Regions from separate parts of the Micromonospora sp. bgisy143 genome, predicted to be linked through region 1. Evidence: predicted binding sites of a transcription regulator. Region 1 holds the regulator's gene; the other holds the start of a gene.
The links. The regulator HrcA, encoded in region 1, represses chaperone genes, less so after heat shock. The targets are predictions, from matches to a motif close to GGTTNGCACNCTCNNNNNGAGNGTGCNAACC.

Region 1 (14,670 bases):
GCCCAGCGGGCCATGTCGGTCGCGGTGCTCCAGAGCTGGGCGGCCGGGCCGACCGCGCCGAAGTCGGTGGGCGGCTCCGGGTGCGCCTCGTCGGAGTACGCGTCGACCAGGAACCCGGTGGCCGCCGAGGGGCGCGGGGTCACGGTCGTGTCGGACAGCCCCAGCGGGGTCAGGACCCGCTCGGCCAGCACCTCCGCCCAGCTGCCGCCGCGCAGCCGACCGACCAGCAGGCCGAGTACGGCCATCGCGAGGTTGGAGTAGTGGAAACGTCGCCCCGGCGGCAGCACCCGCTCGGCCCGACCCAGCTCGGCCACCAGCCGGGCGCCGTCCGGCGCGTCGAGGGTGTCCCAGACGTCACCGAACGGTTCGCGTTGCAGGCCGGCCGTGTGCGAGAGCAGCCGGCGTACGGTCAGCTCGCCGTGCGCCGGCAGGTCCAGGTGCCGACCCACCGGGTCGTCCAGGTCCAGCAGCCCGTCGTCGCGGCACTGGAGGGTGAGCACCGCCGTGAAGGTCTTGGTGACCGAGCCGATCCGGAACTGGGTCTCCGGCCCCAGCGCGCTGTCGGTGCCGGTGCTGCCGACGGTGCAGCTCCACAGCGGGCGGTCGGCCCGGTGCAGCGCCGCCGACACCGCCGGAACGCGGGCGTCGGCCTGCACCCGGCGCACCAACCGATCCAACCGGGGGTACGCGTCGCTGCCGGCCGTCACGTCAGGTCCCGGGCGAGCATGGGGCCGAGCGGCGCACCGCCGAGCAGGTGGGCGTGCGCGTGGAACACCTCCTGCCCGCCGTACGCCCCGGTGTTGAACATCAGCCGGAACCCGTCGCCGAGCAGCCCCTCGTCCTCGGCCACCGCGGCGGCCGTGGCCAGCACCGCCCCGGCCAGCGCCGGATCACCCTCGGCCAGGGTGGCGACGTCGGCGTAGTGCTCCTTCGGAATGACCAGGACGTGCACCGGGGCCTTCGGGTCGATGTCGCGGAAGGCGAGCGTGGTGTCGGTCTCGCGGACCACGGTGGCCGGGATCTCCCCGGCGACGATGCGGCAGAACAGGCAGTCGGATCCCATCGGGGCAGTGTAAGGACGGCAGACACGGCTCAGGCAGGATGGCCGGCATGACGGATCGGGCGGTTCTGGTGACGGGGTCCTCGCGCGGCATCGGCCGGGCGGTGGTGGAGGCGTTCGCCGCCGGCGGGGACCGGGTGGCGATCCACCACCGCGACTCCGCCGAGGCGGCCGAGGAGCTGCGTGCCGGGCTGCCCGGGTCGGGGCACGTGGTGGTCCGCGCCGACCTCACCGACCCCGAGGCGGTCCGCAGCATGGTCGACCGGGCCGCCGAGCAGCTCGGTGGCCTGGACGTGCTGGTCAACAACGCGGGCACGTACGGCGACCGGGACGTCCCGCACCCGATCTTCGGCACCTCGTACGACGAGTGGCAGGCACGCTGGCGGCAGGTGCTGGAGACCAACCTGACCGGCGCCGGGAACGTGATCTGGTGCGCCGCCCAGCACCTGCGCGAGCGGGGTGGCCGGATCGTCAACGTGTCGTCCCGGGGCGCGTTCCGGGGCGAGCCGGAGCAGCCGGCGTACGGCGCCAGCAAGGCGGGGCTGAACGCGCTCGGTCAGTCCCTCGCCGTGGCGCTCGCGCCGTACGGCATCACGGTCGCCACGGTGGCGCCGGGCTTCGTGGCGACCGACATGACGACCGAGCACCTGCGCGGTGAGCGGGGCGCGGCGATCCGGGCGCAGAGCCCCTTCGACCGGGTGGCCCGGCCCGAGGAGATCGCGGCCGCGGTGCACTGGCTGGCCTCGCCCGAGGCGGAGTGGGCCTCCGGCACGATCGTCGACCTGAACGGCGCTTCGTACCTGCGCAGCTGACCGCTCCCTGCGCAGCCAGGGGGGTGAGCACGGCCTCAGCGCCGGCGCTCCCCGGGGTCGGCAGGGCCTCCGGGCCACTCATCGGGTCCTTTGCTCTGCTTCAACCACGGCAACACTCAAGGGCCGAAACCGTTGCGTCCGTTGAAGCAGAGCAAAGGACGCCGACGAGGTTGCCGGTGCCGGACACGACGGCCGGGTGCGGCAGCCGAATACGACCGGCGGACACGACCCGCCGGACACGGCGGCCCGCCGCGACTGAAGGTCGGACTACCAGCGGCCGAGGCGGGTGGCGAGGACGCTGAGCGCGGCCACGCCGGCCGTTGAGGTCCGCAGCACCTCCGGCCCGAGGCGTACCGGCCGGCCGCCGGCCTCGCGGAAGGCGGTCAGCTCGGCCGGGGCGATGCCACCCTCCGGGCCGACGACGAGGACGATCTCCCCAGCCGACGGCAGGTCGACGCCGGTCAGCGGCTCGTCGGCCTCCTCGTGCAGCACGTATCCGGCGGCGGCGCCGGCGATCCGGCGGGCGACCGTGGCGGTGGACTCGTCGGGCGCGCCGGCCACGACCGGCAACCAGGGCCGACGGGCCTGCTTCGCGGCCTCGCGGGTGGTGGCGACCCACTTTTCCCGGGCGCGTACGCCCCGGTCGCCGCGCCACTGGGTGACCGAGCGCGACGCCGCCCAGGGCACGATCTCGTCCACCCCGACCTCGGTCATCGCCTGCACGGCCAGCTCGCCCCGGTCACCCTTGGCGATGCCCTGCACGGTGACGATCCGGGGTACCGGCGCGTCCGCGTACCCCCGAGAGGTGACGGTGGCCTCCAGGCTGCCCCGGCCGACGGCGGTGACCACGGCGGCGGCCGTGCCGCCCCGGCCGTCGGCGAGCAGCAGCTCCTCACCGACCCGCAGCCGCTGCACGGTGGCCGCGTGGTGCCCCTCGGGGCCGTCGAGCGTCACCGCGTCGCCGGTGGGCAGCGCGTCGACGAGGAACAGCGGCGCCGACACGTCAGGCGTGGCCGTTGAACGCGTCGCGCATCCGGGAGAAGAAGCCGCCCTGCTTGGTCAGCTCGGCGACCTCCTCGCCCCGGGTCTTGGCGAAGTCGCGCAGCATCTTCTCCTGGTCGGGGTCGAGCTTGGTGGGCGTCCGGACGTCCAGGTGCACGTAGAGGTCGCCCCGGCCGGTGCCGCGCAGGTGCGGTACGCCCCGGGCGCGCAGGCGCAGCGTGCTGGCCGGCTGGGTGCCGGCCTTGACGTCGACGGTCTCCTCGCTGTCCAGCGTCTTGATGGTGAGCCGGGTGCCCAGCGCGGCGGCGGTCATCGGCACGGTGACCCTGCAGTGCAGGTCGTCGCCCTTGCGGGAGTAGACGTCGTGCGGACGCTCGTGGATCTCCACGTAGAGGTCACCGGCGGTGCCACCGCCCGGGCCGACCTCACCCTGCTGGGCCAGCCGGATCCGCATGCCGTCCTCGACGCCGGCCGGGATCTTCACGGTCAGCGAGCGGCGGGTGCGTACCCGGCCGTCGCCGGCGCAGGTCGGGCAGGGGTGCGGGATCGTGGTGCCGTAGCCCTGGCAGACGGTGCACGGCCGGGCCGACACCACCTGACCGAGGAAGGTGCGCTGCACGGACTGCACCTCGCCCCGACCGCCGCACGCCTCGCAGGTGGCCAGGTGGGTGCCGGCGGCCGTGCCGGCGCCCGAGCAGGTGGTGCAGAGCACAGCGGTGTCGACGGTGATCGGGGCCTCGACGCCGAACGCCGTCTCGTGCAGGTCCAGTTCGAGGCGCAGGATGGCGTCCGCGCCCGGCCGGGTCCGGGGACGCGGTCCACGGCCGGCGCCGCCGCCGGCGCCACCGAAGAACGCGTCCATGATGTCCTGGAAACCGACGAACGGGCCGGCGCCGCCGGGACCACCCGGGCCGCCCGCGCCCCCGCCGCCCGGGGCGAGCGGGTCACCGCCCAGGTCGACGATCTGCCGCTTCCGGTCGTCCGAGAGGACCTCGTACGCGGCGTTGATGTCCTTGAACTTCTCCTGGGCCTCCGGGTCCGGATTGACGTCCGGGTGGAACTGGCGTGCCAGCTTGCGGTAGGCGCGCTTGATCTCGTCATCGGAGGCTTCCCGGCTGACACCGAGGATGCCGTAGTAGTCCCTGGCCACTGCGTTCCGTGTCCTCATGTTCGTCTCGCGTTGCGCCGACCGGCGGCCGCAGCCGGCCGTCGGCCCTGACTGGTCAGTTCTGGGCCAGCAGCTCGCCCACGTAGCGTGCCACGGCGCGCACCATGGCGATATTGCCGGGGTAGTCCATCCGGGTGGGGCCCAGCACCCCCAGGCCGCCCACGATGGTGGCGCCCGGGCCGTACCCGGTGCTGACCACCGAGGCGGCACGCAGGTTGTCGAATTCGTTCTCGTCGCCGATCAGCACCCGGGTCGTGCTGGGCTCGGTCTCGCCGATGAGCTTGAGGAGCACGACCTCCTCCTCCAACGCCTCCAGGATGGGCCGCAGCGAACCCTGGAAGTCGAGCAGACCGCCCCGGGTCAGGTTGGCGGTGCCGGCCAGGGCGATGCGTTCCTCGTGCCGCTCGACAAGCGTCTCCAGCAGGACGGTGGAGAGCGTGGTCATGGCCGGGCGCAGCGCGACCGGCGCCTCCTCCACCAACGCCTGCACCAGGGGAGGCGTGTCCGACAGGCGCTCGCCCGCCAGCTTCTCGTTGACCAGGCGACGCAGGTCGGTGACGTCGTCGGCGGGCACCGGCCCGGGCAGCTCCACCAGCCGCTGCTCCACCCGGCCGGTGTCGGCGATCATGACGAGCATCAGCCGGGTGGTGGAGATCGGCACCAGCTCCAGGTGGCGCACCGAGGAGCGGGCCAGGCTCGGGTACTGCACGACGGCCACCTGCCGGGTCAACTGGGCGAGCAGCCGTACGGTGCGGTGCACCACGTCGTCGAGGTCGACGGCCCCGACCAGGAAACGCTCGATGGCCCGGCGTTCGGCCGGGCTGAGCGGCTTGACCCGGGACAACCGGTCGACGAAGAGGCGGTAGCCGCGGTCGGTGGGCACCCGGCCGGCGCTGGTGTGCGGCTGCCGGATGTAGCCCTCCTCCTCCAGCACGGCCATGTCGTTGCGAACCGTCGCCGGGGAGACACCGAGCTGGTGCCGCTCGACAAGCGCCTTGCTGCCGACCGGCTCCTGGGTCGAGACGTAGTCCTCGACGATGGCGCGGAGCACGGCGAGCTTGCGGTCGTCCAGACCCATCCTCCGCACCTCCTGTCGCACGTCGGCCGCCGGCCCACCCGGGCCGACGGACCGTCCTGGCACTCGACTGTAACGAGTGCCAGTCTACGTCGGTGGACCCGCCGACGCGATGATCAACGACGGCCCGTGCCACCTCGCGCGGGCCGATCGGCCCGGGCGAGAGGGCGATGTCGCTCTGGTGCGGCGTTGCTCACGGCACCTACCGTGACAACCATGACTGAACCACCTCGCCCTCCCGGCGCGGGAGACCCCGGCAGCTACCCGCCGGAACCGAATCTCCCCGGCTCGTCCTCGTCGGCCGAGCCGCCCACCGCACCACTGTCCGGGGCACCCGGCCCGGGCGGCTATCCCCCGGCCGGTGGCTATCCGCCGCCCACCGGTGACCAACCGCCGTCGGGCGGCTACCCTCCGCCCGGTGGCTACCCCCCGCCGGGCGGTTACCCGCCGGGTGGCACGACTGGCGGGTATCCGACCGGTGGCGCCTTCGGTAGCCCCGGCGGCGGCTACGCCAACAACGAGGACAAGACCTGGGCGCTCGTCGCGCACTTCGGTGGCGCGGCCGGCGCGATCATCAGCGGTGGCGTGCTGGGCTGGATCGCCCCGCTGGTGGCGCTGCTGGCCCGGGGCAGCCAGTCCCCGACCGTCCGGGCGCACGCCGTGTCGGCGCTCAACTTCCAGCTCATCTGGTCGATCGTTGGCCTGGTCGGCTGGGTGCTGTCCTGCGTCCTGATCGGCTTCATCGGCGTCGCGGCGGCCATCATCCTCGGGGCCGTGTGCGGCATCCTGGCCGGTATCAAGGCCAACGAGGGGCAGCTCTACCGCTACCCGCTCTCCGCCAACTTCATCAAGTGATCCGGGCCGGCCGCTCCCCCGGCCGGTCCGGCACACCGCCGCCGGCCGGGCGGGGTGTCCGGCTCAGGGCAGCAGGTCGCGTACGACCGCGTCGGCGAGCAGCCGGCCGCGCAGGGTGAGCACCGCCCGTCCGGCGGCGTACCGCTCGGCGTCCAGCAGGCCGTCGGCGTGGGCCCGCGCGGCACCGGCCCGGCCGGCGTCGTCGAGCACCCCCAGCGGCAGCCCACTGGCGAGCCGCAGCCGGAGCATCACGTCCTCCATGTGCGCCTCGTCCGTGGTGAGCACCTCGCGGGCCAGGCCGGGTGACGCGCCGGCGGCCAGCCGCTGGGCGTACGTCGTGGGGTGCTTCACGTTCCACCAGCGCACCCCGCCGACGTGGCTGTGCGCGCCCGGCCCGAGGCCCCACCAGTCGGCGCCGGTCCAGTAGAGCAGGTTGTGCCGGCACCGGGCATCGTCGGTGCGCGCCCAGTTGGACACCTCGTACCAGGAGAGGCCGGCCGCGTCGAGGGCGGCCTCCGCGGCCAGGTAGCGGTCCGCCGCCACGTCGTCACTGGGGTACGGCACCTCGCCGCGCTTCATCCGGGCGGCGAGCCGGGTGCCGTCCTCCACGATGAGGGCGTACGCGCTGACGTGGTCCACCCCGGCGGCGACGACCTGCTCCAGCGTGCCGGCGAAGTCCTCGGCCCGCTCCCCCGGCGTGCCGTAGATCAGGTCCAGGTTGACGTGGTCGAATCCGGCCTCGCGCGCCTCGGAGGCGGCGGCGGTGGCCCGGCCGGCGCTGTGCGTGCGGTCAAGGATCGCCAGCACCCCCGGGGAGGCGGACTGCATGCCCAGCGAGATCCGGGTGTAGCCGGCCGCCCGCAGCCGCCGCAGCGACTCCGGGGTGACCGACTCGGGGTTGGCCTCGGTGGTCACCTCGACGTCGGCGGCCAGCCCCCAGGTGCGGTCGATGCCGTCGAGGATCCGGGCCAGGTCGTCGGCGGGCAGCAGGGTGGGCGTGCCGCCACCGACGAAGACGGTGTCGACCCGGGGCGGCGGGTTGTCGCCGAGCACCCGGTCGGCGAGCGCCAGCTCGGCCAGCACGGTGTCGGCGTACGCCTCGCGGCTCGCGCCCCCGCCCAGCTCGGCGGCGGTGTACGTGTTGAAGTCGCAGTAGCCGCAGCGACTGGCGCAGAACGGCACGTGGACGTACACGCCGAAGCCGCGTGCGCCGACCGCGGTGGTGGCGGTGGCGGGCAGCGATCCGTCGACGGGGACGGTCTCACCATCTGGAAGGACGCCGGGCATGGCCACTAGTGTGCCCGGCATGACCTCTCCCGACGTGCTCGTGCGGGTCGCCACGGCCCGCGGGGTGACCACCCTCACCCTGGACAGCCCACACAACCGCAACGCGCTCTCCACCGCGCTGATGACCCAACTGCTGGCCGGGCTGGCCGACGCGGTGGCCGACGACCGGGTCCGGGTGATCGTGCTCGACCACACCGGGCCGGTCTTCTGCTCCGGCGCGGACCTGAAGGAGACCGCCGCGGCGTACGCCAGCGGCACCGTGCCCGCCGGCATGCTGGGCGACGTGCTGGCGGCGCTCTGGGAGTGCCCGAAGCCGGTGCTGGCCCGGGTCGCCGGGCCCGCGCGGGCCGGCGGACTGGGCCTGGTCGCCGCCGCCGATCTGGCGGTCTGCGCCGACGAGGCGACGTTCGCGTTCACCGAGGTCCGCATCGGGGTGATCCCGGCGGTGATCTCGGCGACCGTGCTGCCCCGGCTGCACCCCCGCGCCGCCGCCGAGCTGTACCTGACCGGGAACACCTTCGACGGGCGGCGGGCCGCCGAGGTCGGCCTGGTGACGGCCTCGGTGCCGGCCCAGGAGCTGGACGACGTGGTGCAGGGCTACTGCGACTCCCTGGTCCGAGGCGCGCCCGGCGCGCTGGCCGGCACGAAGGATCTGCTGCGCCGGCCGGGCACCGCCGAGCTGCGCGGCGACCTGGCCCGCCTGTCCGCGCTCTCGACCGGCTACTTCCTCTCCGACGAAGGGCGCGAAGGGGTTCTGGCGTTCCGAGAGAAGAGGCCGGCGCGGTGGGTTGCCGCTCTGGACGGCGGTTCTGCTGATCACGCCGGGTAGGACCGGGGGCGTCGCCCGGTCGCGGTGATCGCCGGGCTGCCGGGTGCCCATGCCCTCCCGCACGTCCTTTGCTCTGCTTCACCGGACGCAACACTCAAGGGCTTCGAGTGTTGCGTCCGGTGAAGCAGAGCAAAGGTTCTCGATGAGGGCCGGGGCCCCGCCCGGAAGGGGCGGGGCCCGGAAGCGGCGGTGCCCCGACGTCGGTCACCACGCGCTCGCGCCGCCGTCGACCGCGTAGTTGGCGCCGGTGATGTACGACGCCCGGTCCGACGCGAGGAAGACCACCAGTTCGGCGACCTCCTCGGGGCGGGCGAACCGCTTCAGCATCGTCTTCGCGGTGATCGCGTTCCGGGCCTCCTGGTTGTCCCCCAGGTCGCGGTCACTGGCCGGGGTGAGGATGGGCCCGGGACTGACCGCCACCGCCCGGATGCCGTGCGGCGCCCCTTCGAGCGCGAGCTGCCGGGTCATGCCGATGACGCCGGCGTTCGCCGCCGTGTGGCCGACCATCGGCGGGACGTGACCCGCGATCATCCCGGCCATCGAGGCGGCGTTGATGATGACGCCGCCGCCGCGCCGCACCAGGTGCGGCCAGGCGAACTTCGACACCAGGTACGGGATGTCGAGTTCACCGACGATCGTGTACCGCCAGTCCTCGACCGAGAAGTCCGGCAGCGGGCCGAACCGCAGCGCGGCCGCGTTGTTGTAGACCACGTCGAGCCCGCCGTAGGCGGCCACGGCGTCCTCGACCAGTTGGCGGACCTGTTCCGGGTCGGTCAGGTCGACGGGCGCGATGCTCGTCATCTCCCCACCGGCGGCGCGGACGAGGTCGACCGTCTCGGTGTTGCCGTCGACCTGGATGTCGGCCCCGACCACCTTCGCGCCCTCGCGGGCGAAAGTCAGCGCCGCGACGCGACCCAAACCGCCGCCGGTGCCGGTCACCAGCACCACCTTGCCGTCAAGCGTTCCCATCACACTCCTCCTCGCTCCGCACGTCCGATTGACGTGTCAATCGAGAAAAGCCCGTGACCAGGCAATATCTTCCGCCGGTTGACGGCGGGTGACGTGGCAGACACGATCTCCAGCGGCAGGTGAGTTCGGCGCGGGAGCGGGAACGTCCCGATCCGTACGCGACGGCTGAGCGGAGCCCGAACCGGTCGAACGACCCGGACGACGCCGACGGGGACGTACGCTTGTCGAACTGTCGATCAGGAGGTGTGGGTGCGAACTCGGGCAGCCGTGGCGGGCGGAGTGGTGCTCATCCTCGTCGCCGTGATCGCGATCTGGCTCGTCCTCAAGCGGGTCGGGGACGAACTGCGGCTGCCGCTGGCGGGGCGCACCTGCACGGTCCAGGCCGACGGCCGGGTGGTCCTGGACGTCGAGCAGATGGCGAACGCGGCGACCATCGCGGCGATCGGCGTCCAGCGCGGCATGCCCGAGCGCGCCGTGGTGGTCGCGCTGGCCACCGCGTACCAGGAGTCGGGGCTCCGCAATCTCGACCACGGTGACCGCGACTCGCTGGGGCTGTTCCAGCAGCGCCCGAGCAAGGGTTGGGGCACGCCGGAACAGATCCGCGACCCCCGGTACGCGACGAACAGGTTCTACAAGGCGCTCAAGAAGGTGCGCGGCTGGGAGAAGATGCGGGTCACCGACGCCGCCCAACGGGTGCAACGCTCGGCGTTCCCCGAGGCGTACCAAAAGTGGGCCGACGACTCCGAGGTGCTCACCAAGGCCCTGCTCGGCGACGCCGGCGAAGCGGTGGCGTGCACGGTGGGGCGTACCCCGGTGATGCACGGCGCGGCCGCGGCCGCGCAGTTGACCCGCAACCTCGCGCTGGACTGGGGTGTGTCGAACGCCGACGACGCCAGCCAGACCGGGCTGGCGGTGGCCGCGCAGGACCAGCGCGACGGCTGGCGGTACGCGCACTGGCTGGTCTCGCACGCCCAGGACCACGGGGTGAAGCGGGTCCGCTTCGGCGACCTGGAGTGGACCGCCCGCAACGGCACCTGGGGCCGGGTGACCGGCGCGCAGGGCCCCGCCGGCCAGGTGGTGGCCGAGGTGTTCGCCGAGGGCTGACCGAACCCGGATCTCTTAACCGGCAGTGACCGCACAATCGGACAAACATCCGTAAACCTGGCCGGCGATCACGTAAATGTGACTCCCCGCACTGGTTCCACTGCACGCGGTCCGGCCCCGGGCTGTACGGCCGCCGCTCGCCCTCCCGCCGCCCCGGCACGCGCGTTACGATCGGCGGCCTGTGCCAGAAATGGTTTCACCTCATGGGGAGGGGTACGACGCGGTGTTCGATTACGGCGACCGGACCGGCTACGAACCGATCAGCGACACTGACCGCAAGGAGTTCCACGAGCAGGGCTTCCTCCTGCTGCGCAACGTCCTGACGGAGGACCACCGGGCGGCGCTGGAGGCGGCGGTCGACCGCGTCTACGCGGAGGAGCAGGCCAAGGGCACCACCAAGAAGGACGGCACCCTGCACCTGCTGGGCTTCCTGGAGCGCGACGAGCTCTTCGGCGAGCTGCTCACCCACCCGATCGCCTTCCCGTACATGTGGGGGCTGGCCGGCTGGAACATCTACACCCACCACAACCACCTGGACGTCACCCCGCCGGCCGCCGAGCCGGAGAAGCCGTACTGGGGTTGGCACCAGGACGGGTACCGGCAGAACTCCGACCCGGAGACCATGGACCCGAACCTGCCGCGTCCGATGTTCTCGCTGAAGGTCGCGTACGTGCTGTCCGACCTGTCGGAGACCGGCCGGGGCGCCACCAAGGTCATCCCGGGCAGCCACCTGTGGAACTCGCTGGACCGGCCCAAGGACCTCAGCGTGCACAACCCGGACCCGGAGGGCACGGTGGAGATCACCGCCAACCCGGGCGACGCGTTCATCTTCGACCGCCGGCAGTGGCACTCGCGCTCGACGAACCTGTCGACCATCACCCGCAAGATGCTCTTCGTCGGCTACACCTACCGGTGGATCCGTCCGCTGGACGAGCTGCACCCCGACGTGAACGGCGAGTGGTACCGCAACCGCACGCCCGTGCAGCGCCAGCTGATCGGTGAGGGCACCCACACCGCCAACTACTGGGGCATCAACTGGGACGGGTACGTCGACGACGAGATCCCGCTGCGCAAGGAGCTCAAGGAGCGCGGTCTGCTCGACCGCAGCATCCCCTGGCTCCGCTGACGTATCGCTGGTAGGAAGGCCCCCGGTCCGCCGGGGGCCTTCCTCGTATCTCAGCCGCGACCGGCGAGGCGGCGGCGGACCTTCTCCCGGATCGACTCCGGCAGGTCGGGTGCCTCCAGCAGTCGGGGCAGCAGCTCCGGCTCCAGGCTGGTGGCCCGGAACACCTCGCCGATGGTCACCCCGTGCGCCGGCCGTTCGACCACCTCGACCGGGTCCCCCGCGCCCACCTCGCCCTCGCGCAGCACCCGCAGGTACGCCCCCGGGGCGGCCCGGACGGTGAACCGCTTGATCAGATCCGGTACGCCCCAGAACCCGGCGAACGTGGTGCAGGGCGTCCGCGGCTTGGTCACCTGGAGCAGGGCGGACCCGATCTGCCACTGCTCGCCGATCACCGCCCCGGACACGTCGACCGCGTACGTGGTCAGGTTCTCCCCGAAACCCCCCGGCCCGATGCCTCGGCCGAGTTCGGCGGACCACCAGGCGGCGTCCTCCTCGGCGTAGGCGTACACCGCCTGGTCGGGGCCACCGTGCACGGCACGCTCGCCGATGAAGTCACCGGCCAGGCCCTCCGTCAACAGCGACACCGGCGCGTCCACCGGACGCTTGTCGATGCCGCTGCGACCGCTCGCGTCGCCGGCCCACTGCGCCTCGGTCACGATGCCGAGGTTCACCGCTGCCACCCTGCCCGTCATGCCGGCAGCCTAGCGGTGACCCGTCCCGACGAGCCCCGTGTGGTCAGCCCTTGACGGCGCCGGCCACCAGGCCGGACACCATCTTCCGCTGCACCAGCAGGAAGAAGATGATGACCGGCAGGGTGAACAACGTGGAGGCGGCCATGACCGGCCCCCAGTTGGTGTCGTCGCGGCCGAAGAAGAAGGTCATCGCCACCGGCAGGGTGTAGCGCCCCTGGTCGTTGATGAACGTCAACGCGAAGATCAGCTCGTTCCACGCGGTGATGAAGGAGAAGATGCTGGTGGCGACCAGACCGGGCGCGACGAGCGGGAACAGCACCCGGCGGAAGGTCTGGGCCCGGCTCGCGCCGTCGATCGCCGCCGCCTCCTCCAGTTCCTTGGGCACGGCCGCGACGAACCCGCGCAGCATCCACACCGCGAACGGCAGCGAGAAGCCGAGGTACGTGAGGATCAGGCTGGGCAGGGTGTTGTAGAGCCCAAGCCGCTGGATCATCAGGAACAGCGGGATGACCAGCGCCTCCAACGGGATCATCTGCACGATCAGCAGCATGATCAGGAAGCTGGTCCGGAGCTTGAACCGGAACCGGGCCACCGCCGTCGCGGCGAGCAGCGCGACCAGACCACTGAGCACCACCGTGGACACCGCGACGATCGCGCTGTTCACGAAGAAGTCGAGGAAGGTCACTCCGGGGATCAGGTTGCCGGTGAGGATCTCCCGGTAGTGCGCCAGCGTCGGATGGGTCGGCACCGGCTGCGGGGTGGACGAGAAGATCTCGCTGCTCGGCTTCAGCGACGTCGAGATCATCCAGTAGACCGGGAACGCCGCGAAGAGCGCGACCAGCAGCCCGGCGGCGTTGAGGGCGACCTTCTTCACGACTCGTCCTCCTGCTTGAGCACCATCCGCACGTAGAAGCCGGTGACCACGAGCAGGATCAGCGTGAGGATCACCGCGATGGCCGCGCCGAGTCCGTACTTCGGCGGCGGCGAGAAGGCCTCGGCGTACGAGTAGATGGAGAGCATGAACGTCGGCCGGTCCTGGGTGCCACCGGCCAGCACGAACTGCTGGGTGAAGACCTTGAAGTCCCAGATGGTGGAGAGCACGATCAGGATCCCGAAGACCGGGCGCAACAGCGGGAAGGTGATCTTCCAGAAGACCCGCCACGGGCTCGCGCCGTCCACCCGGGCCGCCTCGTGCAGCTCACTCGGCACGCTCTTGAGGCCGGCGAGCACGCTCACCGCGATGAACGGGAACGAGTGCCAGACGACCACCAGGGTGAGGATGGCGAAGAACAGCAGGGGCGAGTTGAACCAGCCGTAGCCGGTCCAGTCGGTGCGGCCGAACAGGGCGTTCGAGAACCCGTCCGGCAGCGCGTTGAACAGCCAGGTGACCAGGCCGCTCGTGTCGTCGAAGATCCACTTCCAGACGATCGTGCCGGTCAGCGCCGGGGTGGCCCAGGCGAGCATCACACAACTGGCCACGAAGGTCGCCATCTTGCGGCCGAGCCGGTTGAGCAGCAGGCCGACCAGGGTGCCCAGCACCATCGTGAGCAGCACGTTCGCCGCGGCGAACAGGACCGTGTTGCGCAGGACAGTCAGGAAGAACGGGTCCGAGAGGATGTCGGTGTAGTTGCCGAGCCCCACCCACGGCCACTCCCGGTCGCCGCGCAGCTGCCGGACACTGTTGAGCCGGTAGAAGGACATCGCCACCACCTGACCGAGCGGCCAGAGCAGCAGCACCCCGATGATGACGAGTGCGGGCAGGAGCAAGAGGTAGGGCAGGCGGTCGACCCGGCGACGCCGCCGCGCGGGGTTCTCCCGCGCGGCGGACGTCTCCGGCACCTCGGTCAGCGTGGTCACTTGGAGTTGAGGATGCTTTCCATCTCACCGGCCGCGTCGGCGGTAGCCTTCTCGACCGTCTTCTGACCCTTCATGACCGAGCTGTTCATCGCCTGGGTCACCGTCTTCGTCCGGCTGACCTCCACCCACTTCGGGGTGAGCGGCGTGAGCTTGGTGTTCTGCATGGTGGTGGCGAAGGCGCCCATCACCTTGTCGTTGGCGTACGTGTCGCTGGCGACCAGATCCTTGTAGACGGGGAAGAACCCGAGGCTGCTCGCGAAGCTCTGCGCGTTCTTCTTGTTCAGCAGCACGGTCAGGTAGTCCCAGGCCAGGTCCTGCCGCTCGCTGTCCTTCCAGATCGCCACGTCCGAACCACCGGCGAAACCGGGCGCGGCCTTGCCGTCCGGGCCGGGGATCGGGAACGTACCCCAGACCTTCTCGATCTCGGGGTTGTCCTTCTTGATGGCGGCCTGCTGCCAGCTACCGGCGAACGCCATCGCGGCCTTGCCGGTGGCGAACTGCGTCCGCGCGTCGATCTCGTTCCAACCGGCGGCGGCCGGCGGGGCGACCTTGTGGACGGTGACCAGGTCGGTCCAGTACTTGACGGCCCGCTGCGCCTCCGGCGTCGAGTAGCCGGACTTCCACGTACCACCCTGGTTGGTGGCGATCTCCGCGCCCGCGCCCCAGAGGAAGGAGTAGAAGGGCAGCTCAGAGTTGCCCGGCAGCGCGATGCCGTAGGTGCCCTTCTTCTTCGCCTGCACGGCCTTGGCGACGGTCACCAGGTCGTCCCACGTCTTCGGCGGCTGCACACCCGCCTCGGCGAACCAGTCGGTGCGGTAGTAGATCGCCCGCACC
Region 2 (14,670 bases), on a different contig from region 1:
AGCTCCAGCAGGGGGGTCGCGGACACGGGGGTCTCCTTCTTAAGGGAGGGTCGGGGCCCGTCCGGCGGGCGCCGCCCGGCACGGGAGGGGTGCTCCCGTGCCGGGCGGCGGTGGTCGTCCCGGCGGGTACTGCGGCGTCGGTCAGCTGATGCCGGCGTCGGCGCAGGCCTTGGCGTACGCCGCGGTGCAGACCGCTTCCTTGGTCACGTAGCCGTCGGCGATCACGTCCTTGACGTTGTCCTTGTAGATGGCCTTCGGGGTGAGCAGCACCGATGGGACGTCGCGGTTGCCCTCCGGGTCCTTGACCGTCTGGCCGGTGTCCTTCCGCTCGCCCTTGGCGAGCGCGATGGCCAGGTCCGAGGCGGCCTTGGCCTCTTCGCGGACGGCCTTGTAGACGGTCATGCACTGGTCACCGGCGAGGATGTTCTGCAGGCCCTCGGTGCTGGCGTCCTGGCCGGTCACCGGCACCTTGCCGTTGAGCTTGTTCTTCTTGAGGATCGAGATGGCGGCGTTGCCGAGGCCGTCGTTCGCGGCCAGCACACCGTCGATCTTGCCGTTGGCCTTGGTGAGCTGCTGCTCGAAGATCGTCGCGGCCTGGGCGTTGTCCCACGCCGGCACGGCGTCCTCGGGGCCCTTGACGTACTCCTTGGAGTCGAACTTCGGCTTGAGCACCGAGTCGTAGCCGGCCTTGAACAGGGTGGCGTTGTTGTCGGTGGGGGAGCCGTTCAGGTACGACACGACGGGGTTCTTGGCGCCCTTCTCGGTCAGGCACTTCGACAGGCCCTCGCCCTGGAGCTTGCCGACGACCTCGTTGTCGAAGCTCACGTAGTACTGGGCCGAGCCGCCCAGGGTGAGTCGGTCGTAGTCGATGGTGGCGACGCCCTGCGACTTGGCCTTGTCGAGCACGGCCTTGCCGGTGCCGGAGTCCAGGTTGACGATCATCATCACGGTGACGCCGCTGGTGATCATCTGGTCGGCGATGGTCTGGAACGCGGTCTTGTCGTTCTGGGCGTTCTGGATGTCGTACTGGACGCCGGCGGCCTTGAACGCCTCCTCGAGGAAGCGACGGTCCGCGGTCTCCCAGCGGACGGACGACTTGCTGTCCGGGAGGATCACGCCGATCTTGGGAGTTTTGGCGGAGCTGCCGGAGCCGGAGTCGTCGTCGCCGCACGCGGTCAAACCGCCGGTCGCGAGCAGGCCCACGGCGGCGATGGTGAGGATCCCCTTACGCATGTGCAGGGTCCTTTCGGAGGTGGGGGAGGTGTTGTTTTGTTGTGTCCGGCAACGTATTCCGCGTCACACCAGCACCACAAGACCGCGCAGGTCCCAAGTTTGTTGGAAGCGATAACAATTCAGCAACGCAACTGTTACTCGCCGAACATCCCACCAAAAGAACGATGTAACGACAGGTCAGCGGGCCTGCAACGGCGCGGTACGGGCACCGGTGAGCGCCACCAGGTCCGCCGCCGCCAGTTCGAGCTGCAGCCCGCGTCGACCAGCGGAGACGTAGATCGTGGGCAGGTCCAACGCGGAGTCGTCGAGCACGGTGGGCAGTCGCCGCCGCTGCCCGAGCGGGCTGATCCCACCCCGCACGTAGCCGGTCGCCCGCTCGGCGACCGTCCGGTCGGCGAGCGCCGCCCGCTTGCCGCCGACCGCCGCCGCGAGCGCCTTCAGGTCCAGCTCGCCGGTCACCGGTACGACCGCCACGGTGAGGACGCCATCCACCTCGGTCACCAGCGACTTGAAGACCCGCTCCGGCGCCACACCGAGCGCCGCCGCCACCAGGGCGCCGTAGTTCGGGGCGTCCGGTGCGACCCGGTACGGATGGGTACGGTGCGCGATCCCGCGCTTGACCAGTAGTGCCGTTGCCGGAGTGCCCTGTCCCGCCACGCCCCGAACCTAGACCACGGGCCGGCCGATAAGCACGGTCGGCGCTCCGGCCACCCGAGTCAGCACCAGGCTCGCCGCCTGGTCCCCGGCCAAGCGTAGGTCCCGCCGCAACTGCTCCGGCGTCAACGCCGAACCCCGCTTGAGGATCTCCACCCGGCCCACCCGACGCTCGCGCAGCAACGCCCGCAGGCGCTTGAGCGAGAACGGCAGCACGTCGGTGATCTCCAGGCAGCGCGCGTACGGGGTGCGGGTCGGGCGGTCGGCGTAGAGGTACGCGATGCTCTCATCGGCCAGGCCGGCGTCCAGCTCCGAGGCCAGCTCGGCGACGAGGTGCGCGCGGACCACCGCCGGGTCCGGGTCGTACAGGTAGCGGCGCGGGGGCCCGACCGGCGCCTCGGTGTCCCCCGAGCCGGTGAGCCGGTGGATCTCCTGCCGGTACACGCTGGCGCGGCGGGGCACCTCGGCCAGCTCACCACACCAGAGCGCGGCCTCGACCAGGTCGCCGTCCACGGAGACCCACTCCGCCTCCGCGCCGGCCGGGATGAGCGCGTGATCCAGGCCCGGCGCCACCTTCACCACCGTGCGCGGCACCCGCTCGGCCAGGCCGGTCACGAAGTCCCAGGGCGGCGAGTAGGCACGCGGGTCGAAGATCCGTCGTCCGGTGCCGGTGGCCCGCCGGGCCGGGTCGCAGAAGACGCCGTCCACCCGGGCGACGTCGAACGCGGTCGCGTCGCCGCACTCGACCGTGAACAGGTCGGCCAGCCCGGCGGCGGCCGCGTTGGCGGCGGCCATCGCCGCGGTCACCGGGTCGGCCTCCACCCCGTACACCCGGATGCCGGCACGGGCGGCGGCCAGCGCGTCCGCGCCGAGGCCGCACCCGAGGTCGGCCAGGGTGCGCACGCCGGCCGCGCGCAGCCGGGCGGCCCGCCGGTCGGCGACCACCCGGCGGGTCGCCTGTTCCAGGCCGGGCCGGGTGAGGAACATCCCGGCGGCGGCCGGGCCGAACTTGCCCACCGCCCGGTGCCGCAGCTCGGCCTGGGTGAGGGCCGCCGCCGCCAGCGTGGGGGGCACCCCGGCCGCCCGCAGCGCCGACGCCGCGGCCAGTGGATCGCCGCCGGCCAGCTCGGCCGCCGCCGTGAGGGCGGCCGACCCCTCGGGGGTACGCAGTGCCGCCAACTGATCGAGATCCACCGGCCCATTCTCCCGGCCGAGGGGAAAATACCCGCTGGCGGGGCGCGACGCGCTGGCACTCTCCTTGACGGAGTGCTAGCCACGGAATAACCTGCGATTAGCACTCTCGCCCTGAGGGTGCCAGCTTCCGGGTCTCGCGACCCGGGTGCGCACGCCAGGCGGACCGGCACCCGCGACGACGGCCCCGCCCGGTGGCATGAGGCAGATTGACGCTGGTCAGCCCCGCTGGCCGGCAACGAAACCAGTACCCCAGGAGGGTATGCCCGTGACTACCGCGACCAAGGTTGCGATCAAGCCGCTCGAGGACCGCATCGTGGTCCAGGCGAACGAGGCTGAGACCACCACGGCGTCGGGCATCGTGATCCCCGACACCGCCAAGGAGAAGCCGCAGGAGGGCACCGTCCTCGCTGTCGGTCCGGGGCGCGTCGACGACAACGGCAACCGGGTCCCGGTTGACGTGCAGGTCGGCGACACCGTCCTCTACTCGAAGTACGGCGGCACCGAGGTCAAGTACGCCGGCGAGGAGTACCTGGTGCTCTCCGCCCGCGACGTCCTCGCGGTCATCGAGAAGTAAGCAACCGATCAGTGTCGCTGCCCCGGTCCGGCTCGCCGGGCCGGGGCAGCGGCGCTTCGAAGGGACATTCATGGCGAAGATCCTCAGCTTCTCGGACGACGCCCGACACCTGCTGGAGCACGGTGTCAACGCCCTCGCTGACGCGGTCAAGGTCACCCTCGGGCCGCGCGGGCGCAACGTCGTCCTGGACAAGAAGTTCGGTGCGCCGACGATCACCAACGATGGCGTGACCATCGCGAAGGAGATCGAGCTCACCAACCCCTACGAGAACCTCGGCGCGCAGCTGGTCAAGGAGGTGGCGACCAAGACCAACGACGTCGCCGGCGACGGGACCACCACCGCGACCGTGCTGGCGCAGGCGATGGTCCGCGAGGGCCTGCGCAACGTGACCGCCGGAACCAACCCGGCCGGCCTCAAGCGGGGCATCGACGCGGCGGCCGCCAAGGTCTCCGAGGCGCTGCTCGGCCGGGCCGTCGAGGTCGCCGGCAAGGAGTCGATCGCGAACGTGGCGACGATCTCCGCGCAGGACGCCACCATCGGCGAGCTGATCGCCGAGGCGATGGAGCGGGTCGGCCGCGACGGTGTCATCACCGTTGAGGAGGGCTCGATGCTCACCACCGAGCTGGAGGTGACCGAGGGTCTCCAGTTCGACAAGGGCTTCATCTCGCCGAACTTCGTCACCGACCTGGAGAGCCAGGAGTCCGTCCTGGAGGACGCGTACATCCTGGTCACCACGCAGAAGATCTCGGCGATCGAGGAGCTGCTGCCGCTGCTGGAGAAGGTCCTGCAGAACAGCAAGCCCCTGCTGATCATCGCCGAGGACGTGGACGGTCAGGCGCTCTCCACCCTGGTGGTCAACTCGCTGCGCAAGACCCTCAAGGTCTGCGCGGTGAAGGCCCCGGGCTTCGGTGACCGGCGCAAGGCCATGCTCCAGGACATCGCGATTTCCACCGGCGCCGAGCTGGTCGCGCCGGAGCTGGGCTACAAGCTCGACCAGGTCGGCCTGGAGGTGCTCGGCACCGCCCGGCGCGTCGTGGTCGACAAGGAGAACACCACGATCGTCGACGGCGGCGGCCAGAAGGCCGAGGTCGACGACCGGGTGGCCCAGATCCGCAAGGAGATCGAGGCCTCCGACTCCGACTGGGACCGGGAGAAGCTGGCCGAGCGGCTGGCGAAGCTCTCCGGCGGCATCGCCGTGATCAAGGCGGGTGCGGCGACCGAGGTCGAGATGAAGGAGCGCAAGCACCGCATCGAGGACGCCATCGCGGCGACCAAGGCCGCGGTCGAGGAGGGCACCGTGCCCGGCGGTGGCGCCGCCCTGGTGCAGATCCTCCCCGTGCTCGACGACGACCTGGGCTTCACCGGCGACGAGAAGGTCGGCGTCTCGATCGTGCGCAAGGCGCTGGTCGAGCCGCTGCGCTGGATCGCGCAGAACGCCGGCCACGACGGCTACGTGGTGACCCAGAAGGTCGCCGGCATGTCGTGGGGCAGCGGTCTCGACGCGGCCACCGGCGAGTACGGCGACCTGGTCAAGTCCGGCATCATCGACCCGGTGAAGGTGACCCGCAACGCCGTCACCAACGCCGCGTCGATCGCCGGCCTGCTGCTCACCACGGAGAGCCTCGTGGTGGACAAGCCGGAGCAGCCCGAGCCGGCCGCCGCCGGTGGTGGGCACGGCCACGGCCACGGCCACCAGCACGGCCCGGGTTTCTAGGGCCTGTAGCGACACCCGTTCCGGGGCACACCGCCGTACGGCGGTGTGCCCCGGTTTCGTCTGGGCGATCATTACCAACCGCTGACGTCGTTGGCGACCGGCCGAGATGATCGCGCACACTGGGCCGATGAGCACCACGTCACGGCGGTACGCCGCGTTGGCCGGAGTCACCGCCGCCGCCGTCGCGATCGGCAGCGCGGAGCCGGTGGCGGTGCTGACCGGACCCCGGTCGGCACCGCTGGTCGCGGTCGGCGGGGTGGTCGTCGACGCCGTTCCCGAGCCGCTCAAGCAGTTCGCCATCGACGTCTTCGGGACCGCCGACAAGATTGCCCTGTTGACCGGAACGGCCCTGCTGCTGGCCGGGTTCGCCGCCCTGCTCGGCATGCTGGCGGTCCGCTGGCTGGCCGTGGGTCAGGCCGGTATCGCGGCGTTCGGCCTGGTCGGTGTGGCCGCCGCGCTGACCCGCCCCGGCGCGGACGTCTTCGACGCGCTGCCGTCGCTGGTCGGCGGCGCGCTCGGCGCTCTGGTGCTCTGGCTGTTCATCGCCGGCCCGTTCGAGCTGGACCCCTGGCCCTGGACCCCACCCGCGCCGGTGTCGCCGGCCGCTCCTGGCTCGCCGGCCGCTCCTGGCTCGCCGGCCGCTCCTGGCTCGCCGGCCGGGCCTGGTGGCTCGTCGGCCGGGCTTGGTGGCTCGTCGGCCGGGCTTGGTGGCTCGCCGGGCGCTCCTGATGGCTCGCCGGGGGGCGCTGGCGAGCCGGTGTCGCCGGCCGGGCCGCCGGTCCCGGTGACACCGGCCGCGCCGGTCGAGGGGGTCGACCCGGAGTCGCGCCGGCGGTTCCTCACCGGCACCGGAGTGCTGCTCGGTACGGCGGCCGTGGCCGGTCTCGGCGGGCGTTGGCTGGCCGGCCGACGGGGTGTCTCGGCCGCCCGGGACGCGATCCGGCTGCCCGCACCGGCCGTACCCGCACCGGCCGTGCCGGCGGGCGCGGACCTGTCCCTGGCCCAGCTCGCGCCGTACGTCACCCCGAACTCCGGGTTCTACCGGATCGACACCGCCCTGGTGGTGCCGCAGGTGAACCCGGACACCTGGCGGCTGCGCATCCACGGCCGGGTGGGCACCGAGCGCACCTACAGCTACGCGGATCTCCTGGCCCGACCGTTGGTCGAGCGGTACGTCACGCTGGCCTGTGTCTCCAACGAGGTCGGCGGGGACCTGATCGGCAACGCGCGCTGGCTCGGCGTACCGCTGCGGGAACTGCTGGACGAGGTCCAGCCGGACGAGGACGCCGACCAGGTCGTCGGCCGGTCGGTCGATGGCTGGACGTGTGGCACCCCCACCGCCGCGCTGCGCGACGGGCGGGACGCGCTGCTGGCGATCGGCATGAACGGCGAGCCGCTGCCGGTCCAGCACGGCTTCCCGGTCCGGATGGTGGTGCCCGGTCTCTACGGCTACGTGTCGGCCTGCAAGTGGGTGACCGAGCTGGAACTGACCCGCTTCGCCGACTTCGACGCGTACTGGGTGCCGCGCGGATGGTCCGCCCAGGGGCCGATCAAGACCCAGTCGCGGATCGACGCGCCACGGCGGCGCAACCGGCTGACCGCGGGTCCGGTGACGGTGGCCGGCGTGGCCTGGGCGCAGCACCGGGGGATCAGCCGGGTCGAGGTACGCGTCGACGACGGCCCCTGGCAGGAGGCGGAGTTGGCCCCGACGGTGTCCGTGGACACCTGGGTCCAGTGGTCCTGGCGCTGGGACGCGACGCCGGGCGAGCACCGGCTCCAGGTCCGGGCGACGGACGCGACCGGCGAGACCCAGACCGAGCGCACCCAGAGCGTCGCCCCGGACGGCGCCACCGGCTACCACACGGTCACGGTCAACGTCCGCTAACCCCAACCCGCCCCACCCACCCCACCCGGGCCCCCGCTCAGCCCTCGGTGATCATGAAGTTATCGCCACGCTCACGGCGTATCGCGGGTAATAACTTCATGATCACCGAGGCGGGGCCGGCGGGTCAGGGGCCGGGGTGGGTGGGTGGGTACGGCTGAACCGCGCTCCCGCTGGGCGGGAGCGCGGTTCGTGATGTCGGGGTGGTGTGTCGGGTCAGGCCACGTTGCGCTGGGCCGGGACCGTCGACTTGTGCGGGCGGCCCAGGCGGGCCTCCAGACGGGCCACGTCGACCCGGATCTGCCGGCGGTCCGCCAGGTCCTCCCAGCCGACGGCGAGCAGGCGCAGCCGCTCCGACTCGCTGAAGCCGCCCCACACGCCGTACGGCTCGCGGACCGACAGCGCGTGCGCGGCGCACTCGGCGCGGACCGGGCAGGCGCGGCAGACCGACTTGGCCTGGGACTCCCGCCGCAGCCGCGACGACCCACGCTCTCCGTCCGGGTGGAAGAACTGCGCGCTGTCCCGGCCTCGGCAGGCACCGAGCCGCTGCCAGTCCCAGAGGTCGACGATGGGTCCGGGCAGTCTACGTACGTTCGACATCAGCACCCCTCCTCCCGCGCGGCACCGCGAGAATGCTTGTGGCCGGCTTCCGGGCGGCGGGCCGCGCAGGCGCACCGTTCCCGGCCTGGACCCCCCGGTACCCGGGTCGTTGCCGGCTCACACGTCTGTGATCCAAAACGCCTGGCAACTTGCGGCTTTTGCCCCATCTGTCGGAAAAGTTCAGATGATTGCCGGGAACCTCCTCCCCAGCCGACGCCGTCATGGTCTGCTCGTGTGCGGAGAGGAGACCAACACAGTGCGTACCGTTCTTGTGTGCGTTCGGACACCGCTCGCGGCTCAGCACCTCACTTCTGCTGCCGCACGGCTGGGTTTGTCCGCGATCGTTCGTACCGCCGTCTCCGACCCCGAGGTGATGCTGCGACTCGCCGAACGGCCGGCCGACGTGGTTCTGGCCGACACGGCCCTGACGCGGCCGGACAGCGCGGGCTTCGTCCGCCGGGTGCTGGCCCGCGCACCGCAGGCCGCGGTCGTGCTGCTCGGCGCCGAGGAGTCCGAGGCGGCGGCCGCCACCATCAGCGCCGGCGCCCGTGGGTTGATCCAGAACGCCGACCACGACCTCACCAGCGCGGTCGCCAAGGCCCTGCTCCTGCTGACCGCGCCCGGCCGGGCCTCCCGGCAGCGCGTCACCGACCCGGCGCGGGACGCGGCGGCGGTCGGCGGCTCGGGCCGCTCCGCGCCGTCGGTACGCGGCGCCACCGAGCCCGGCTGGACCGCCGCGACCGGCGACGGGCCGGCGGGCGTGGCATCGGTACCGGTGCAGCGGGGCGACGACGAGGTCGAGTCGGCGACCGACGGGACCGCCACCGGGCAGTCCGACACCGTCCGGCCCGGTTCGGGCACCCGTGCCGGCCGGTCCTCGATCGGGCTCACCGAACGGGAACTCCAGGTGCTGCTGGGCATGGCCGAGGGCAAGAGCAACGCGGAGATCGGCCGGGAACTGTTCGTCTCGGAGGACACCGTCAAGACACACGCGCGTCGGCTGTTCCGCAAGCTCGGTGCCCGGGACCGCGCCCACGCGGTCGCCGCCGGCTTCCGAGCCGGCCTGGTCTCCTGAACGCCCGAGCCGCACCCCGCCCTTGATCGTGCTCGAACCCGGAAGTAGTGGTCTCCCCGCGCGGCGAGGCCACTACTTCCCTGTTCCTGCACGATCTTGAGCGAGCGGTCCGGAGGCGCCCCGGACGGCGCGAACGTCAGTCGGCGGTGGCGGTGCCCGGTTCGTCCTCGGTGCCCTCGGTCAGGGTGTCGTGCACCCCGTCGGCGTAGCCACGGGCGTAGTCCCAGGTCACATAGTGGTCCGGATCCGGGTCGTACGCCGGCTCGTGCACCCGGGGCCGCCCGGAGTTGAGCAGGTGCCGCAGGTTGCCCCGCAGCAGGTCCCAGTCGAAGTAGTGCGGTTCCCGGCAGTCCTCGCACTCGATGACCAGCCCGCGCACCCCGATGGGGGCCAGCAGGGCCTGGTAGATCTCCAGGTCGGCGAGGTCCTCCAGCACGTCCTGCCGCTCGACGTCGGTCAGCGGATCCGACGTCGCGTCGTCGCCCGGATCGTCCAGCCCGGCGGTCGGGTCGGCCGGGTCGCCGTTGAACGGGTCGATGGGCTCGTCGTGCACCCCCTCACCGTAGACCCAACGCGGCGCGGCCGTCCGCCCCCGGGCACCGCGCCGAGGCAGCCGCCGCCGATCCAGCTCGCGCAGGTCACTGGGTACGATGGGACGACGTGCCGGCACCGTGGCGTGTTCCGGTGCCCGCCCGCGCCACCTCGCTGAAGCCCATCCGAGCAGCTCAGGGGAGCAATCGTGGAAAATTCGCCCAGCACTGATCTTCCGGCCGGCGGCGAGCACGCCGACCTGGGCGGCCACCTGCCCGAGCTGCCCGCGGGCTCGGCCCGGGTCGTTCCGCTCGGGCTCACCTTCGACGACGTGCTGCTCCAGCCGGGCGAGTCGGACGTCGTGCCCAGCCGGGTCAACACCCGGACGAAGCTCACCCGCAACGTCGAACTGACCGTTCCGCTGCTGTCCAGCGCCATGGACACGGTCACCGAGGCGCGGATGGCGATCGCCATGGCCCGCCAGGGTGGCATCGGCGTGCTGCACCGCAACCTCTCCCTCGAGGACCAGGCGCTCCAGGTCGACCTGGTGAAGCGCTCCGAGTCCGGCATGATCACCAACCCGGTGACCGCCAGCCCGGACGACACGCTGCGCGAGGTGGACGAGCTGTGCGGGCGGTACCGCATCTCGGGCGTCCCGGTGGTGGACGGCAACGGCCAGCTGGTCGGCATCGTCACCAACCGCGACATGCGCTTCGTCTCCGAGCCGGACACCCCGGTCCGCGAGATCATGACGCGGACCCCGCTGGTCACCGCCCAGGTCGGGGTGAGCAAGGACGAGGCGCTCGCGCTGCTGCGCCGGCACAAGGTCGAGAAGCTGCCGATCGTGGACGACTCCGGCCGGCTGCGCGGGCTGATCACCGTGAAGGACTTCACCAAGAGCGAGCAGTACCCGAACGCCACCAAGGATGACGCGGGCCGGCTGCGGGTGGCCGCCGCCGTCGGGGTCGGCGAGGACGCGTACAAGCGGGCCCGCACGCTCGTCGACGCGGGCGTCGACGTGCTGATCGTGGACACGGCGCACGGGCACCAGCGGGCCGTGCTGGACATGGTCCGCCGGCTCAAGAAGGACGTCACGATCGACATCGTGGGCGGCAACGTGGCCACGTACGCCGGTGCGAAGGCGCTGGTCGACGCCGGCGCCGACGGCATCAAGGTGGGTGTGGGCCCGGGCGCGATCTGCACGACCCGGATCGTCGCCGGTGTCGGCGTCCCGCAGATCACCGCGATCATGGAGGCGGCCCGGGCCGCCCGACCGGCCGGCGTGCCGGTGATCGGCGACGGTGGCATCCAGTACTCGGGCGACATCGCCAAGGCGCTGGTCGCCGGTGCCGACACGGTCATGCTGGGCAGCCTGCTGGCCGGTTGCGAGGAGAGCCCCGGCGAGCTGATCTTCATCAACGGCAAGCAGTACAAGGCGTACCGCGGGATGGGCTCGCTCGGCGCGATGCAGTCCCGGGGGCAGGCCAAGTCGTACTCGAAGGACCGGTACTTCCAGCAGGACGTGCTCGCCGAGGACAAGTTGGTCCCCGAGGGCGTCGAGGGCCAGGTGCCCTACCGGGGCCCGCTGTCCGCGGTCGCCCACCAGCTCATCGGCGGGCTGCGGGCCGCCATGGGGTACGTCGGCGCGGAGAGCATCCCCGAGCTGCACCGGCGTGGCCAGCTGATCCGGATCACCGCGGCCGGGCTCAAGGAGAGCCACCCGCACGACATCCAGATGACCGTCGAGGCGCCGAACTACCACTCCCGCTGACCATCCCCCAACAATCTGGAGTCCCCCATGCGTGACGTGGTCGAGATCGGGCTGGGCAAGACCGCGCAGCGCGGTTACCACCTGGACGACATCGCCATCGTGCCGAGCCGCCGGACCCGGGACGTCGACGACGTCTCGACCGCGTGGCAGCTCGACGCGTACCCGTTCGGCATCCCCTGCGTCGGGCACCCCTCGGACGCCACGATGAGCCCGTCGTCGGCGGTTCGGCTCGGCCAGCTCGGCGGTCTCGGCGTGCTCAACGTCGAAGGGCTGTGGACCCGCTACGAGAACCCGACGAAGGTGCTGGACGAGCTGGCCGGCCTCGACGAGGACGCCCGTGCCACCAAGCGGCTCCAGGAGGTGTACGCGGAGCCGATCCGTCCCGACCTGATCGCCGAGCGGGTGCGCGAGCTGCGCGCCGGCGGCGGCACGGTGGCGGTGCGGGTCTCCCCGCAGCACACGCTCGCGCTGGCGCCGGTGATCCTGGACGCCGGGGTGGACATCCTGGTCATCCAGGGCACCATCGTCTCGGCCGAGCACGTGTCGACGACCGACGAGCCGCTGAACCTCAAGGAGTTCATCGCCGACCTCGACCTGCCGGTGATCGTGGGCGGCTGCACCGACTACAAGACGGCGCTGCACCTGATGCGGACCGGCGCGGCCGGCGTCATCGTGGGCATCGGCGGCGACGAGTGGTCGACGACCGAGTCGGTGCTGGGCATCCGGGTGCCGATGGCCACCGCCATCGCGGACGCCGCCGCGGCCCGCCGGGACTACCTCGACGAGACCGGTGGCCGGTACGTGCACCTGATCGCCGACGGTGACATCCAGACCTCCGGTGACATCGCGAAGGCCCTCGGCTGCGGCGCGGACGCGGTGATGCTCGGCGAGCCGCTGTCGCTCTGCGACGAGGCGCCGGCCGGTGGCGCGTGGTGGCACTCGGCGGCCAGCCACCCGTCGCTGCCCCGGGGTGCCTTCGAGGTGTCCGGTGAGCCGCTCGGCTCGATGGAGCAGTTGCTCTTCGGTCCGGCGGACGAGGCGGACGGCCAGCTCAACCTGTTCGGCGGGCTGCGCCGGGCGATGGCCAAGTGCGGCTACCGCGACCTCAAGGAGTTCCAGAAGGTCGGTCTGGTCCTCGACCGCTGACGCGCTCACCCCGTACGCGAAAAGGGCCGGCCCGCGACGTCGCGGGCCGGCCCTCGCGCTACTTCTTGAGGTAGATGGTCAGGTCGGACATGTTGCGGTAGCTGAGCGCCGCGAAGTCCAGTGACTGGCCCCGGTTCGTGGTGCCGCCGGGGGCGGTGTCCATCTCCCAGTTGGCGTGGTGGAAGTCCCGCTCGCCGATGGTCTGGAAGAACTGCTGGAAGTTGATGTCGCCCTCGCCGAGCGGGACCATCTGGTGGCCGTTGGGCACGCTGGTGTCCCGGTCGCCGTCCTTGGCGTGGAAGAGCGGGAACCGGTTGGTCCGGTCCGCCACGTTGAGGATCGGGTCGAACAGGTCGGTCTGCTCCCGACCGGTCGGGTCGACGTACTTCTGGTGCTTGTACCGGGCCACGTAACCCCAGTAGATGTCGAACTCGAAGAAGACGTACCGGGGATCGGTCCGGCCGAAGAAGTACTCCAGCCGCCGGATGCCCGACGAGCGGGTGGGTCGGCCCTGCGCGTCCAGCGGCCCGGAGTCGAGCAGGAAGCTGTACGCGACGTCGTGGTTGTGCGTGTAGAGCCGCATGCCGCGGGCGTGCGCCTGCCGGCCGAGTTCGTTCCAGGTGTCGGCGGCGGCGTCCCAGTCGGCCCGGTACGCGCTGTTGGTCGGGTCGCTTCCGGTGCCGATGTTCTTCATGCCGAGTTCCTCGGCGATGTCCAACTGTTGCTGGAAGGTGGCCGCCTGGATCGAGGCGTGCGTGCCGTTGGCGACGAGGCCGTTGTCGTCGAGGATCTTGCGGATCTCACGGGGGGTGATCTGCCGGCCGAGGATCTCCGTGCTCTGGGTGTAGCCGGCGAACTCGATTTCCTTGTAGCCGATCTCGGCGAGACGGGCGAGGACGCGCTCGAAGCCGTACGGCACGCCGCTGTCGTCGGGCGCGGCGGTGATCCGGTCCCGGACGCTGTAGAGGATGATGCCGCGGTTCTTCGCCGGGATCAGCGGTTCGACCCGCAGCTTGCTCCTGCCCTTGTCCTTCGGATGGGCGAGCGCGGGGGTTCCGGTGGCGAGGACCGGCAGGCCGGCGGCGCCGAGCGCGGCGGCCGCGCCGGCCGAGGCGGCGAGCAGGGAGCGGCGGCTGAGCCGACCGGCGGGGGAGGCGTGGGGGGCGGTGTTTTCTGGCATCGTTCCACCTTTCGCGACGGCGGTTGCCGTCGGTGACGATCAGCAGAGGTGCGACGAGGGATCGGATCGCGGGCGCCGCCGAGCGCCTGTTCGGCGTTCCCGGCGAGGCCAGGGACGGTGATGTTCCGAACGTGTTACATCTTGGGGTCAGACACTAACGTCGGTCGAAGCCGAAAGAAAGCATCGATTCTCTCGAACTTTTGCTTGCATCAACGAAAGTTACTGATGATCGTCAATACCGACGTCCGGCCCGACGTCGCTGACTACGCTCGTGACCGGGAGTCGGCACCGAGGGAGTCGTGCATGGTCCGGAGCGGACGGAGACCGTACCGCCGTCGGCTGACCGCCGCGGTGACGGCACTGAGCTGCGCCGTCGCGCTGGCCACGGCCGGCTGCACGGGCGACGACGGCTTCGCACCCGGTGCGGCGGACGCCGGTGACCCGTACGTCCCGGGGCGCGGCAACGGCGGCTACGACGTCACGCACTACGGGCTGGACGTCCGCTACGACCCGAAGACCGACCGGCTCACCGGCCGGGCCACCATCACGGCGACACCCACCCAGGACCTGTCCCGGTTCAACCTGGACCTGGTCGGCCTCACCGTCGACGAGGTCACCGTCGCCGACAAGCGCGCCGGGCACCGCCGCGACGACGGCGAACTGGTCATCACCCCGCACGACGGGCTCGCCCGCGGCCGGTCGTTCACGGTGACCGTCGACTACGCGGGCGTGCCCACCCCGGTCGACGACGGCGCGTTGGGCAGCGGCGGTTTCCTGCACACCGCCGACGGGGCCATCGCGCTCGGCCAGCCCGACTCGGCGGCCACCTGGTTCCCGGTCAACGACCACCCGTCCGACAAGGCCGGCTACGACATCACGGTGACCGTCCCGGACGGACTGTCCGCGTTGAGCAACGGGGTACCCGGCCCGCGCAGCAGCGCCGACGGCTGGACGACCTGGCGCTGGTCGGAGCGCACCCCGATGGCCAGCTACCTGAGCACCCTGGTGATCGGGAACTACCGGGTGGTCACCGGCACCCACGCCGGACGGCCGATCGTCACCGCGGTCGCCGCGAGCCTGCCGGAGACCGGTGGCGCGGCCGGTTCGGTGGCGCGC

Region 2: a site for HrcA is predicted at 3,177-3,207, ahead of groES (co-chaperone GroES). Genes of this name have one in related genera too.

What each region holds. Positions count from the first base shown of each region.
Region 1 covers NZ_JBYIRN010000012.1:689-15,358, reverse strand. Annotated here, with positions in the region: gene AC3EN4_RS15945 (serine hydrolase domain-containing protein) at 1-707, opposite strand, end outside; gene AC3EN4_RS15940 (histidine triad nucleotide-binding protein) at 704-1,063, opposite strand; gene AC3EN4_RS15935 (SDR family NAD(P)-dependent oxidoreductase) at 1,111-1,872, shown strand; gene AC3EN4_RS15930 (16S rRNA (uracil(1498)-N(3))-methyltransferase) at 2,140-2,874, opposite strand; gene dnaJ (molecular chaperone DnaJ) at 2,876-4,024, opposite strand; gene hrcA (heat-inducible transcriptional repressor HrcA) at 4,098-5,120, opposite strand; gene AC3EN4_RS15915 (DUF4870 domain-containing protein) at 5,334-5,972, shown strand; gene hemW (radical SAM family heme chaperone HemW) at 6,036-7,259, opposite strand; gene AC3EN4_RS15905 (enoyl-CoA hydratase-related protein) at 7,279-8,088, shown strand; gene AC3EN4_RS15900 (SDR family NAD(P)-dependent oxidoreductase) at 8,293-9,057, opposite strand; gene AC3EN4_RS15895 (hypothetical protein) at 9,307-10,161, shown strand; gene AC3EN4_RS15890 (phytanoyl-CoA dioxygenase family protein) at 10,385-11,287, shown strand; gene AC3EN4_RS15885 (MOSC domain-containing protein) at 11,338-11,979, opposite strand; gene AC3EN4_RS15880 (carbohydrate ABC transporter permease) at 12,023-12,853, opposite strand; gene AC3EN4_RS15875 (carbohydrate ABC transporter permease) at 12,850-13,836, opposite strand; gene AC3EN4_RS15870 (sugar ABC transporter substrate-binding protein) at 13,833-14,670, opposite strand, start outside.
Region 2 covers NZ_JBYIRN010000015.1:63,442-78,111, reverse strand. Annotated here, with positions in the region: gene AC3EN4_RS18605 (ATP-binding cassette domain-containing protein) at 1-26, opposite strand, end outside; gene AC3EN4_RS18600 (sugar ABC transporter substrate-binding protein) at 142-1,233, opposite strand; gene ybaK (Cys-tRNA(Pro) deacylase) at 1,411-1,890, opposite strand; gene AC3EN4_RS18590 (THUMP-like domain-containing protein) at 1,900-3,081, opposite strand; gene groES (co-chaperone GroES) at 3,341-3,655, shown strand; gene groL (chaperonin GroEL) at 3,726-5,369, shown strand; gene AC3EN4_RS18575 (molybdopterin-dependent oxidoreductase) at 5,497-7,254, shown strand; gene AC3EN4_RS18570 (WhiB family transcriptional regulator) at 7,468-7,851, opposite strand; gene AC3EN4_RS18565 (helix-turn-helix transcriptional regulator) at 8,108-8,926, shown strand; gene AC3EN4_RS18560 (DUF5319 domain-containing protein) at 9,063-9,479, opposite strand; gene guaB (IMP dehydrogenase) at 9,666-11,228, shown strand; gene AC3EN4_RS18550 (GuaB3 family IMP dehydrogenase-related protein) at 11,256-12,374, shown strand; gene AC3EN4_RS18545 (sugar phosphate isomerase/epimerase family protein) at 12,433-13,554, opposite strand; gene AC3EN4_RS18540 (M1 family metallopeptidase) at 13,858-14,670, shown strand, end outside.